4 regions of the Acidovorax sp. FHTAMBA genome follow, and region 1 is predicted to be linked to each of the others. Evidence: predicted binding sites of a transcription regulator. Region 1 holds the regulator's gene; each other region holds the start of a gene.
What was found. The regulator sigma-54, encoded in region 1, starts transcription at its own class of promoters, with help from an activator protein. The targets are predictions, from matches to a motif close to TGGCANGNAANCTGCTTT.
Positions count from the first base shown of each region.

Region 1 (2,200 bases):
CTTCGGACTTGTACTGCGCCACGATGTCACCCACCACGATGGACAGGCCGCCCACATCGGCCTCGGGGTAGCCCAGCGACTGGAAGAACCGCACACGCGCCTCGGACACCAGCGTGAGCAGCTGCGCGTTGTCCAGGTGCCCGCCCTGGTTGACGTGGCTGATGTAGATCTGCAGCTCGGTGGCAAAGCCGAAGTGCGGGGGGAGGTCAAAGACGATGCGGGCCATGGTGGGGCAGCGGGTAGATAAACAAAAAATCAAACAGGGCGAGCCAGGCGCACCCTGGCGGTGACCCTACAGCGCCTTGCGCAGATTGGCCGGCGCGATCTTGAGCGCCTCGCGGTACTTGGCCACGGTGCGGCGTGCGCACTCGATGCCCTGCTCCTTGAGCATCTCGGCGATCTGGCTGTCGGACAGCGGCTTGGCGGGGTTCTCGGCGGCGACAAACTGCTTGATGAGGGCGCGCACCGCCGTGCTGGATGCATTGCCACCGGTTTCGGTGCCCAGGCCCGAGCCAAAGAAGTACTTGAGCTCGTAGGTGCCGATCGGCGTGGCCATGTATTTGGCCGTGGTCACGCGGCTGATGGTGGACTCGTGCAGGCCCAGTTCGTCGGCGATGTCGCGCAGCACCAGCGGGCGCATGGCCAGCTCGCCATGGGTGAAGAAGTTTTTTTGCCGCTCCACGATGGCGCGCGAGACGCGCAATATGGTGTCAAAACGCTGCTGGATGTTCTTGATGAACCAGCGCGCCTCTTGCAGGCGCTGCTGCATGCCCTGGTGGCCCTCGCCGCCCTTGTGGCCGCGCAACGCACCGGCATAGATGTCGTGCACGCGCAGGCGGGGCATCACGTCGGGGTTGAGGCTGACGATGAAGTTGTGCTGGCCATCGCGGCCCCGCTGCGAGCCTTCGCGCCCGGCTTTGCGCACGATCACATCGGGAATGATGATGTTGCGCTCCACATCCGCAAAGCGGCGCCCGGGGCGGGGCTCCAGGCGGGCGATGAGGGCCATGGCGGCGCGGGTGCGCTCTTCGCCATCGCCACACAGCTGCGTCAGGCGGCGGATGTCGCGGCGGGCCAGCATCTCCAGCGGCTGCTGGCAGATGCGCAGCGCGGTCTGCACGGTGTCGGGGTCGGCGTCGCTGTCTTCGTCGGCCGCCAGGGCGGTGAGCTGCAGGGTGAGGCACTCGGCCAGGTTGCGCGCACCCACGCCCACGGGTTCCAGGCTTTGCAGCAGGCGCTGGGCCACCGTGAAGCGGTGCACCAGTTCCTCGATCTGCTCCAGGTCTTCGGGCCCTGCCAGGCTGATGGCCAGCTCTTCGAGCGACTCTTCAAGGTAGCCATCGTCGTTCAGCGATTCGATGAGAAAACGCAGCGCGGCCGTGTCCACTTCGGACAGCCGCAGCGACAGCGCCTGGCGGTGCAAAAAGGCGGTGAGCGACTCGTGCGTTCGGGCCAGCTCGGTGGCGTCGGCCTCGTCCCCTTCCGCATCGTTGCGGGTGCGCGCCGGGGCGTCGCCACCCCACTCGGCGTCGTTGGGCGCCATCTCTACCGTGCCGTCGCCGCTCCAGTCGGGCTCGTCGGCACCTGCACTGGGGATTTCAGCCTCGTTTTGGCTCTCAGCGCTAGTACCGCTTGCACTGACAGCTCCTGAAAACATAGCATCGTCGACGCTGTAGTCGTCGGCCTGTGCGGGCGTGTCGGCGGCTTCCAGGCCAAACTCCTCGCGCGGTGCTTCGTCGGCATTGCGCTCAAGGAACGGGTTTTCGTCGAGCATCTGCTCGACTTCCTGCGAGAGTTCGAGCGTGGACAACTGCAGCAGCCGGATGGACTGCTGGAGCTGGGGAGTCAATGCAAGGTGCTGCGAGACGCGCAGCGACAGTCCAGGCTTCATTGATTGAGCGCCGCCGGGCCGCCCCAAGGCGCGAAGGCCCCCTCGGGGGGCAGCGCATTACACGAAGTGACAAGCGTGGGGGCCATGTCTACATCCTGAAGTGTTCGCCGAGGTACACGCGGCGTACTTCGGCGTTGTCCACGATCTCGGACGGCGTGCCCTGCGCCAGCACGCGGCCATCGCTGATGATGAAAGCGTGGTCGCAGATGCCCAGTGTTTCGCGCACGTTGTGGTCGGTGATGAGCACGCCGATGCCGCGCGCCTTCAAGAAGCCGATGATGCGCTGGATCTCGATCACGGCAATGGGGT
Region 1 is NZ_CP152407.1:4,723,899-4,726,098, forward strand. It holds gene AAFF19_RS22115 (thioesterase family protein) at 1-226, opposite strand, end outside; gene AAFF19_RS22120 (RNA polymerase factor sigma-54) at 293-1,891, opposite strand; gene lptB (LPS export ABC transporter ATP-binding protein) at 1,980-2,200, opposite strand, start outside.

Region 2 (2,200 bases), 140 kb from region 1:
CAACGGTGCTGAGGCCAGATGCAGCTGATCTAGGTTAATGTCTGGAACGCTAACGATTCGAAACCTGTCGCCTTCAAACGCAATCCAGACTGGTCTGGCATTCATCAGGCTTGATACTCCATAACCTAATGCAGAAATTTGAATCAGACCGATTGCTGCCAAATCTCGCCACAGCTCTGATTTTGGCTTTTTCTGATCAAAAACTATGAATGTTAATAGTGGTCCACATATAACATCAACGGTCATCACAAGCAGAAAAATCTCCCGCCCTCTAGCCAACTCATCGAAGGGAGAAGGGTACCAGAAACCAAATACCAAAGCCGCGCATAATACTGCAATGGCAATGCTCAGGAATAGGTGGGTAGCCGACGCTTTGAGAGCTGTCTTAAATCGAGTACGAAAAAACATATAAAAAAGGGCGCCGAGGCGCCCTTCGATAAGCGGTAGCTGAGATTATTTGCACTCGGCAGGGGCAAACCGAGCCGGAAGCGTACCAGCGGTTTGACCAACCGCCAACGGTGTTGCACCGACAGCAGCACAACGCCACTTAGCGGAATCTGCTGGTGGTGTAAAGGTTGCTGTACCAACAGGCAATGCGGTACCTGGCAGAGCGGCGCCCAAATAAGGCATGAGGGTCAGTGTACCGTTGCCTGCGTTAGCTGTGGTGGTAACGGTAATCAAACCAGTAGCAGGAGCAATAGTTACGCTAGTCAAATTCCGCGAAGCGGTTGGCGAAGTAAAGCCCAAGTTGTAACCTTGAGCAGATGCATTCGGGTTGCCAGAAGACAAAACATCCGCAACGTTAATTTTGGCCGCAGAAGCGGCTACGAGACCTTCAGTGACGCGAGCACGCACTGTGTAGTCTTGGTAGGCAGGTAGAGCCACAGCTGCCAAGATGCCAATAATCGCCACCACGATCATCAGTTCGATCAGGGTAAAACCTTGTTGCAGGGTACGCTTCATAAAATTCTCCTAGGAGCAGTTTGCATGTGAACACCTGTCGAACAATTCTTCAGGTTGCCAACCTATAAGCAGTTTGCGTGCCACCTTCCTTTCACTGCGTTTGCCCCCCCCGAAGCTTGCTTGCTTTGCTATCCCCTGGCCACAAAGTGCTGCAGTTGCTGCTTATGACAATTTTGTTCCATCATCATTGTCATTTACGGCATTTTGTTACAACTCGAAAATCTGCCCTGCTTCTAACCACCGTATGTCGTGCGCTCCGCCCCCGTCAAGCAGCGGCACTACATCGAACTGTCGAATCTCATCCATGATAAGTGCCGTTTCAGATGGCTTGGTGTGGGTTATGTAAATGGGAAAGGCTCGGTCTGCACGAAGCTGCGAGAGTTCTTGAGCGAGGGTGCTCGGTGAGAGATGCAGGCTCTTTGCTGCAAGTTGGCTCTCCCGGTTGCTGAAAGCCGTTTCAACAACCAGAAGAGATACCGGCACGGAGTTCACCCATGCCCAGAAGGCAGGGTTTTTGCCGGTGTCACCGCTGAAGACCCACCAGCCGGTGCCCCCACGGATTGCATATCCAACTGCTGGAACCGTATGTAATGCAGGCAGTGCCTCCACAAGTCGTGCCCCAATCGTTATCTGCTGGTTCACTGCAAGAGGGGCGTATTGAAGAAGCGGTTGAGCTGCGGTGGGGATGGTGCTGAAGTCCGGCCAGATAATGTTGTTAAACACATGGGCTTGCAGCGCTGCGATCGTTTCTGGCAGGGCATAGACCATCACTGGTGTAGCGCGCAGCGATGACACCGCATCCAGCATCAGTGGCAGCGCTGCAATATGGTCCAGGTGCGAATGGGTGAGAAACACATGGTCGATCTTGCGCATCTCGTCCAAGGTAAGGTCGCCAACGCCTGTACCCGCATCGACCAAGATGTTGGCATCGACAAGGAACGAGGTGGTCCGGCAGTCTTTGGCGATGGCGCCGGAGCAGCCCAGCACGCGAACCTTCATGGGCCAACCTGTCTATTTGGTGTCGAAATTGGTGGCGCCGTCCCATTCTGGATCGACGGCCTGCCCCTGGAGGGTTTGTACACGGGCGGCATACAGTTCGTAGAGGGTGGAGGGCGCGGTAGTTTGCTGTAAGTTCACCAGCAGTTTGCCGCATTGTGCCCAGTCCTGGGCGCGATAGGCGTCCAGGAAGTGTTTCCATATGGACAATTCCTCCACTTTGCGCGGCATTCCGGTCTGC
Region 2 is NZ_CP152407.1:107,617-109,816, forward strand. It holds gene tfpZ (TfpX/TfpZ family type IV pilin accessory protein) at 1-408, opposite strand, end outside; gene AAFF19_RS00470 (pilin) at 454-963, opposite strand; gene AAFF19_RS00475 (3',5'-cyclic-nucleotide phosphodiesterase) at 1,171-1,962, opposite strand; partial or broken gene AAFF19_RS00480 (adenylate/guanylate cyclase domain-containing protein) at 1,975-2,200, opposite strand, start outside.
Region 2: the regulator sigma-54 is predicted to act here: its motif matches at 1,029-1,046, upstream of AAFF19_RS00470 (pilin).

Region 3 (2,200 bases), 1.1 Mb from region 1:
ACCAGCTTTTTGTACACACCGCCAAAGGGGTCGCTCATCACGATCTCTTCGGTGTTGTCGCCGCCCTGGAAGTCGCCGGCCGAAAACAGATCAATGCCCGTGACCTTGAGCTTGGTGGAGGTGAGTGAGCCCTGGTAGCGGCCGATGCCGAATTCGGCCAGGTGGTTGGCCAGCACTTTGCCCTGCTCGAACAGCGGGGCCACCAGGCCATAGGCAATGCCCCGGTGTGCCGCGCATTCGCCCACGGCATAAATGCGGGCGTCGGTGGTGGTCTGCAGCGTGTCGCTCACGACAATGCCGCGGTTCACGTGCAGGCGCATCTTTTCGGCGAGTTGCGTGTTGGGGCGGATGCCTACGGCCATTACCACCAGGTCGGCGGGTACCTCGGTGCCATCCTTGAACCTGACGCTGGCCACGCGCCCGTCGGCGCTGCCCACCAGCTCTTGCGTCTGTGCACCCATCAAGAACTGCATGCCGCGGTCTTCCAGCGACTTTTGCAGCATCTTGCCCGCCACGTCGTCCAGCTGGCGCTCCATCAGCGACGGCATCACGTGCACCACGCTCACTGTCATGCCGCGCTTCATGAGGCCATTGGCGGCCTCCAGGCCCAGCAGGCCGCCGCCGATGACCACCGCGTGCTTGTACATGGCGGCTGCGTCGATCATGGCCTGCGTGTCGGCAATGTCGCGGTAGGCCAGCACGCCCTTCAGGTCTTTGCCGGGCACGGGCAGGATGAACGGGTTGGAGCCCGTGGCCATGATGAGGCGGTCGTACTCGGCGGTGATCACATCACCATCCTTGCTGGTAGCGGTGACCACGCGGCGCACACGGTCCACGTCGGTCACGGTAAAGCCGGTGTGCAGCGTGATGTGGTTGTCGGCGTACCACTGCCAGTCGTTGAGGATGATCTCGTCAATCGTCTGCTCGCCCGCCAGCACGGGCGACAGCAGAATGCGGTTGTAGTTGGGGTGCGGCTCGGCGCCGAACACCGTGATGTCATACAGATCGGGGGCAATCTTGAGCAGCTCTTCCAGCGTACGCACACCGGCCATGCCGTTCCCCACCATCACCAGTTTGAGCTTTTTCATCGTGGCTAACTCCGTCGGTCCATCGCCGGGGCGATGCGAAAAACAAAAAAGGCGTCCACACGATGCGGCTTCGATGTGATTTCGAAACGCATGTGGGGACGCCTTCGTCCTTGCAGCCCCTCCATGCGCCGTTGCACGGGGGGGTTGCAGGGCCCTTGCGGGCCGTTATGCAGGTTCTAGCAATGGCCGTGCCAGAGCAGGTGCACCGGCGTGGGGCGCAGGCAGCCGCCGGGGCTGCCCATGGGGGCTGCTGATGGCGTCCGGCACGGGGCGGGCGCGCACTGTGCGGTTGAACGCACCACCTTGGGCACGGAACCTGCATGGAGCTGGTGCATGAGTTTTGAACTGGACTACGGGCAGACCTCGCTGGCCGGGCGCAAAGACGTGAACGAGGACTTTGCCGCGCTGGTGGTGGGCCAGGGGCGTGACCGCGACCGGGGCGCCGTGGCCGCCATTGCCGACGGCGTGAGCACGGGAGGCAACGGCCGCGAAGCCGCCCAGACCACGGTGCACACGCTGGTGAGCGACTACTTCGCCACGCCCGACACCTGGGACACCACCGTGGCGCTGGACCGCATCCTGTTCGCCCACAACGGCTGGCTCGCGTCCATGAACCGGCGCCGCCAGCCCGCCGTGGGGCTGACCACACTCACCGCCATCGTGCTGCGCGGCCAGTCGTACACGCTGGCGCATGTGGGCGACACGCGCGCCTACCTGCTGCGCGGCGGCCGGCTGCAGCTGCTGACCACCGACCATGTGATGGCGCAGCGTGACCTGGCGCACCAGCTCACCCGTGCCATGGGGCTGGATGACCACGTGGTGGTGGACTACAGCCAGGGCGAGCTGCACAGCGGCGATCTGCTGGTGCTGCTGTCCGATGGCGTGCACGGCAGCCTGCCCGAGCGGGAGCTGCGGCAGCTGCTGCGCCAAGACACGCTGACCGCCCAGGCGCTGAGCGAATCGCTGACCCAGGCCGCACTGCGCCGGGGCAGTACCGACAACCTCACGGCCCTGGTGGTGCGTGTGCAGGGCGCGCTGGAGGCCACGCTGCAGGACGAGTCCCTCCGCGCACAGCACCTGCCCGTGCTGCCGCTGCTGAAGGTGGGAGACAC
Region 3 is NZ_CP152407.1:3,622,331-3,624,530, reverse strand. It holds gene nirB (nitrite reductase large subunit NirB) at 1-1,088, opposite strand, end outside; gene AAFF19_RS16965 (bifunctional protein-serine/threonine kinase/phosphatase) at 1,422-2,200, shown strand, end outside.
Region 3: the regulator sigma-54 is predicted to act here: its motif matches at 1,265-1,282, upstream of nirB (nitrite reductase large subunit NirB).

Region 4 (2,200 bases), 1.4 Mb from region 1:
GAAGAAACCGGTACCGGGCCCAACGCAACGTCAACCACTGCGGAGCCTGCCCCGCGCGCGTCACAGGCCGAACCCGTGGCTATGACCGGGCTCACGCCCCCTGCAGCGCTTGCGGCCCCCGAAGCTTCCTCCACCCCTGCCTCTGCACCATGAACCCCTCCTTCGGCCTGATCATCGTGGGCGACGAGATCCTCTCGGGCAAGCGCTCTGACAAACACATGCCCAAAGTCATCGAACTGCTGTCTGCGCGCGGCCTTTCGCTGGACTATGCCGACTATGTGGGAGACAACCCGGATCGCATTACCGCCACGCTGGAGCGCGCGTTCGCGTCGGGCGATGTGGTGTTCTCGTGCGGCGGCATTGGCGCCACCCCTGATGACCACACCCGCCAATGCGCAGCGCGCGCACTGGGTCGGGGGCTGGCATTGCACCCCGAGGCTGAATCCCTGATCCGTGAACGCATGCAGGACGTTGCGCGCGAGCAGGGTGTGGCGTATGAACCCGACCGGCCGGACAACGTCCACCGGCTCAACATGGGGATGTTTCCGGAAGGCGCGCAAATCATTCCCAACCCGTACAACAAGATTCCGGGCTTCAGTTCCCAAGGGAGTGGGGGTGGGTCCGTGCATTTCCTGCCCGGCTTTCCCGTCATGGCCTGGCCGATGGTGGAATGGGTGCTGGACCATCACTACGCGTCTTTCTTCAACCGCACGCCCCAAACCGAGCATTCGGTGGTGGTATATGCTGCCATGGAGGCTGCATTGACACCCCTCATGGAGCGTATTGAGCTGTCCCATCCCGGCATCCGGGTTTTCAGCCTGCCCAGTGTGGATCACCCGCAACATGGGCGGCACATTGAGTTGGGCGTCAAGGGGCCTGCAGCGTTGGTGCCGGCGGCGTGGACGGCGCTGAAAACCGGGCTGCACGAGTTTGGTGCAAACTTGGGCCCGGAATTGGTGCGGGAAATGTGAGACTCAGTTTTTCCTCACCCCATGCACTCTATTGGTGCGATGTGTGGTGCGCGCAGCTAACCTGAACTCCACTGTGCTCCTACATAGTGCGGCTCTTGCACCCAGCTGGCACGCAAACTGCTTTTGTCTCTACAAACTCTTTTTTCAACAAGCGCTTTACCCAGGAGAACCTGATGGCCAAGACCGTTGCAGACGTGATGAAGATGGTGAAGGAAAACGAAGTCAAGTTCGTGGACTTCCGCTTTACCGATACCCGTGGCAAGCAGCACCACACCACGGTGCCCGTCTCGCACTTTGACGAAGACAAGTTCATTTCGGGCCATGCGTTCGACGGCTCGTCGATCGCTGGCTGGAAGGGTATTGAAGCCTCCGACATGCAACTGATCCCCGATCCAAGCTCCGCCAACATCGATCCGTTCTTTGAAGAAACCACGCTGATCCTGACCTGCGACGTGATCGAACCCAGCGATGGCAAGGCGTATGACCGTGATCCGCGCTCGGTGGCCAAGCGCGCCGAAGCGTACCTGAAGGCTTCCGGTCTGGGTGATACCGCCTTCTTCGGCCCCGAGCCAGAATTCTTCATCTTTGACGGTGTGCGCTGGAGCACGGAGCCCAACAACACCTTCTACGAAATTGAAGAGTACGAAGCACCCTGGAACACAGGCGCCAAGCTCGAAGGTGGCAACCGTGGGCACCGTCCCACGGTCAAGGGTGGTTATTTCCCCGTGCCACCTGTGGACAGCACGCAGGACATGCGCGCTGAGATGTCGCTGATCCTCGAATCCCTGGGCATTCCGGTCGAAGTGTTCCACCACGAAGTGGCGGGCGCTGGCCAGAACGAAATCGGTACCAAGTTCAGCACGCTGGTAGAGCGCGCAGACTGGACCATGCTGCAAAAGTACGTCATCCATAACGTGGCCAACGCCTACGGCAAGACGGCAACGTTCATGCCCAAGCCCTACCACGGCGACAACGGTTCGGGCATGCACGTGCACCAGTCGGTATGGAAGGATGGCAAGAACCTGTTCGCTGGCGACGGCTATGCCGGCCTGAGCGACTTCGCCCTGTACTACATCGGCGGCATCATCAAGCACGCCCGTGCCCTCAATGCCATCACCAACCCCGGTACCAACAGCTACAAGCGCCTGGTGCCCCACTTCGAAGCCCCGGTGAAGCTGGCCTACTCGGCCAAGAACCGTTCTGCCTCGATCCGCATCCCTTACGTGGCC
Region 4 is NZ_CP152407.1:3,369,836-3,372,035, reverse strand. It holds gene AAFF19_RS15800 (EI24 domain-containing protein) at 1-153, shown strand, start outside; gene AAFF19_RS15795 (molybdopterin-binding protein) at 150-971, shown strand; gene glnA (type I glutamate--ammonia ligase) at 1,145-2,200, shown strand, end outside.
Region 4: the regulator sigma-54 is predicted to act here: its motif matches at 1,078-1,095, upstream of glnA (type I glutamate--ammonia ligase).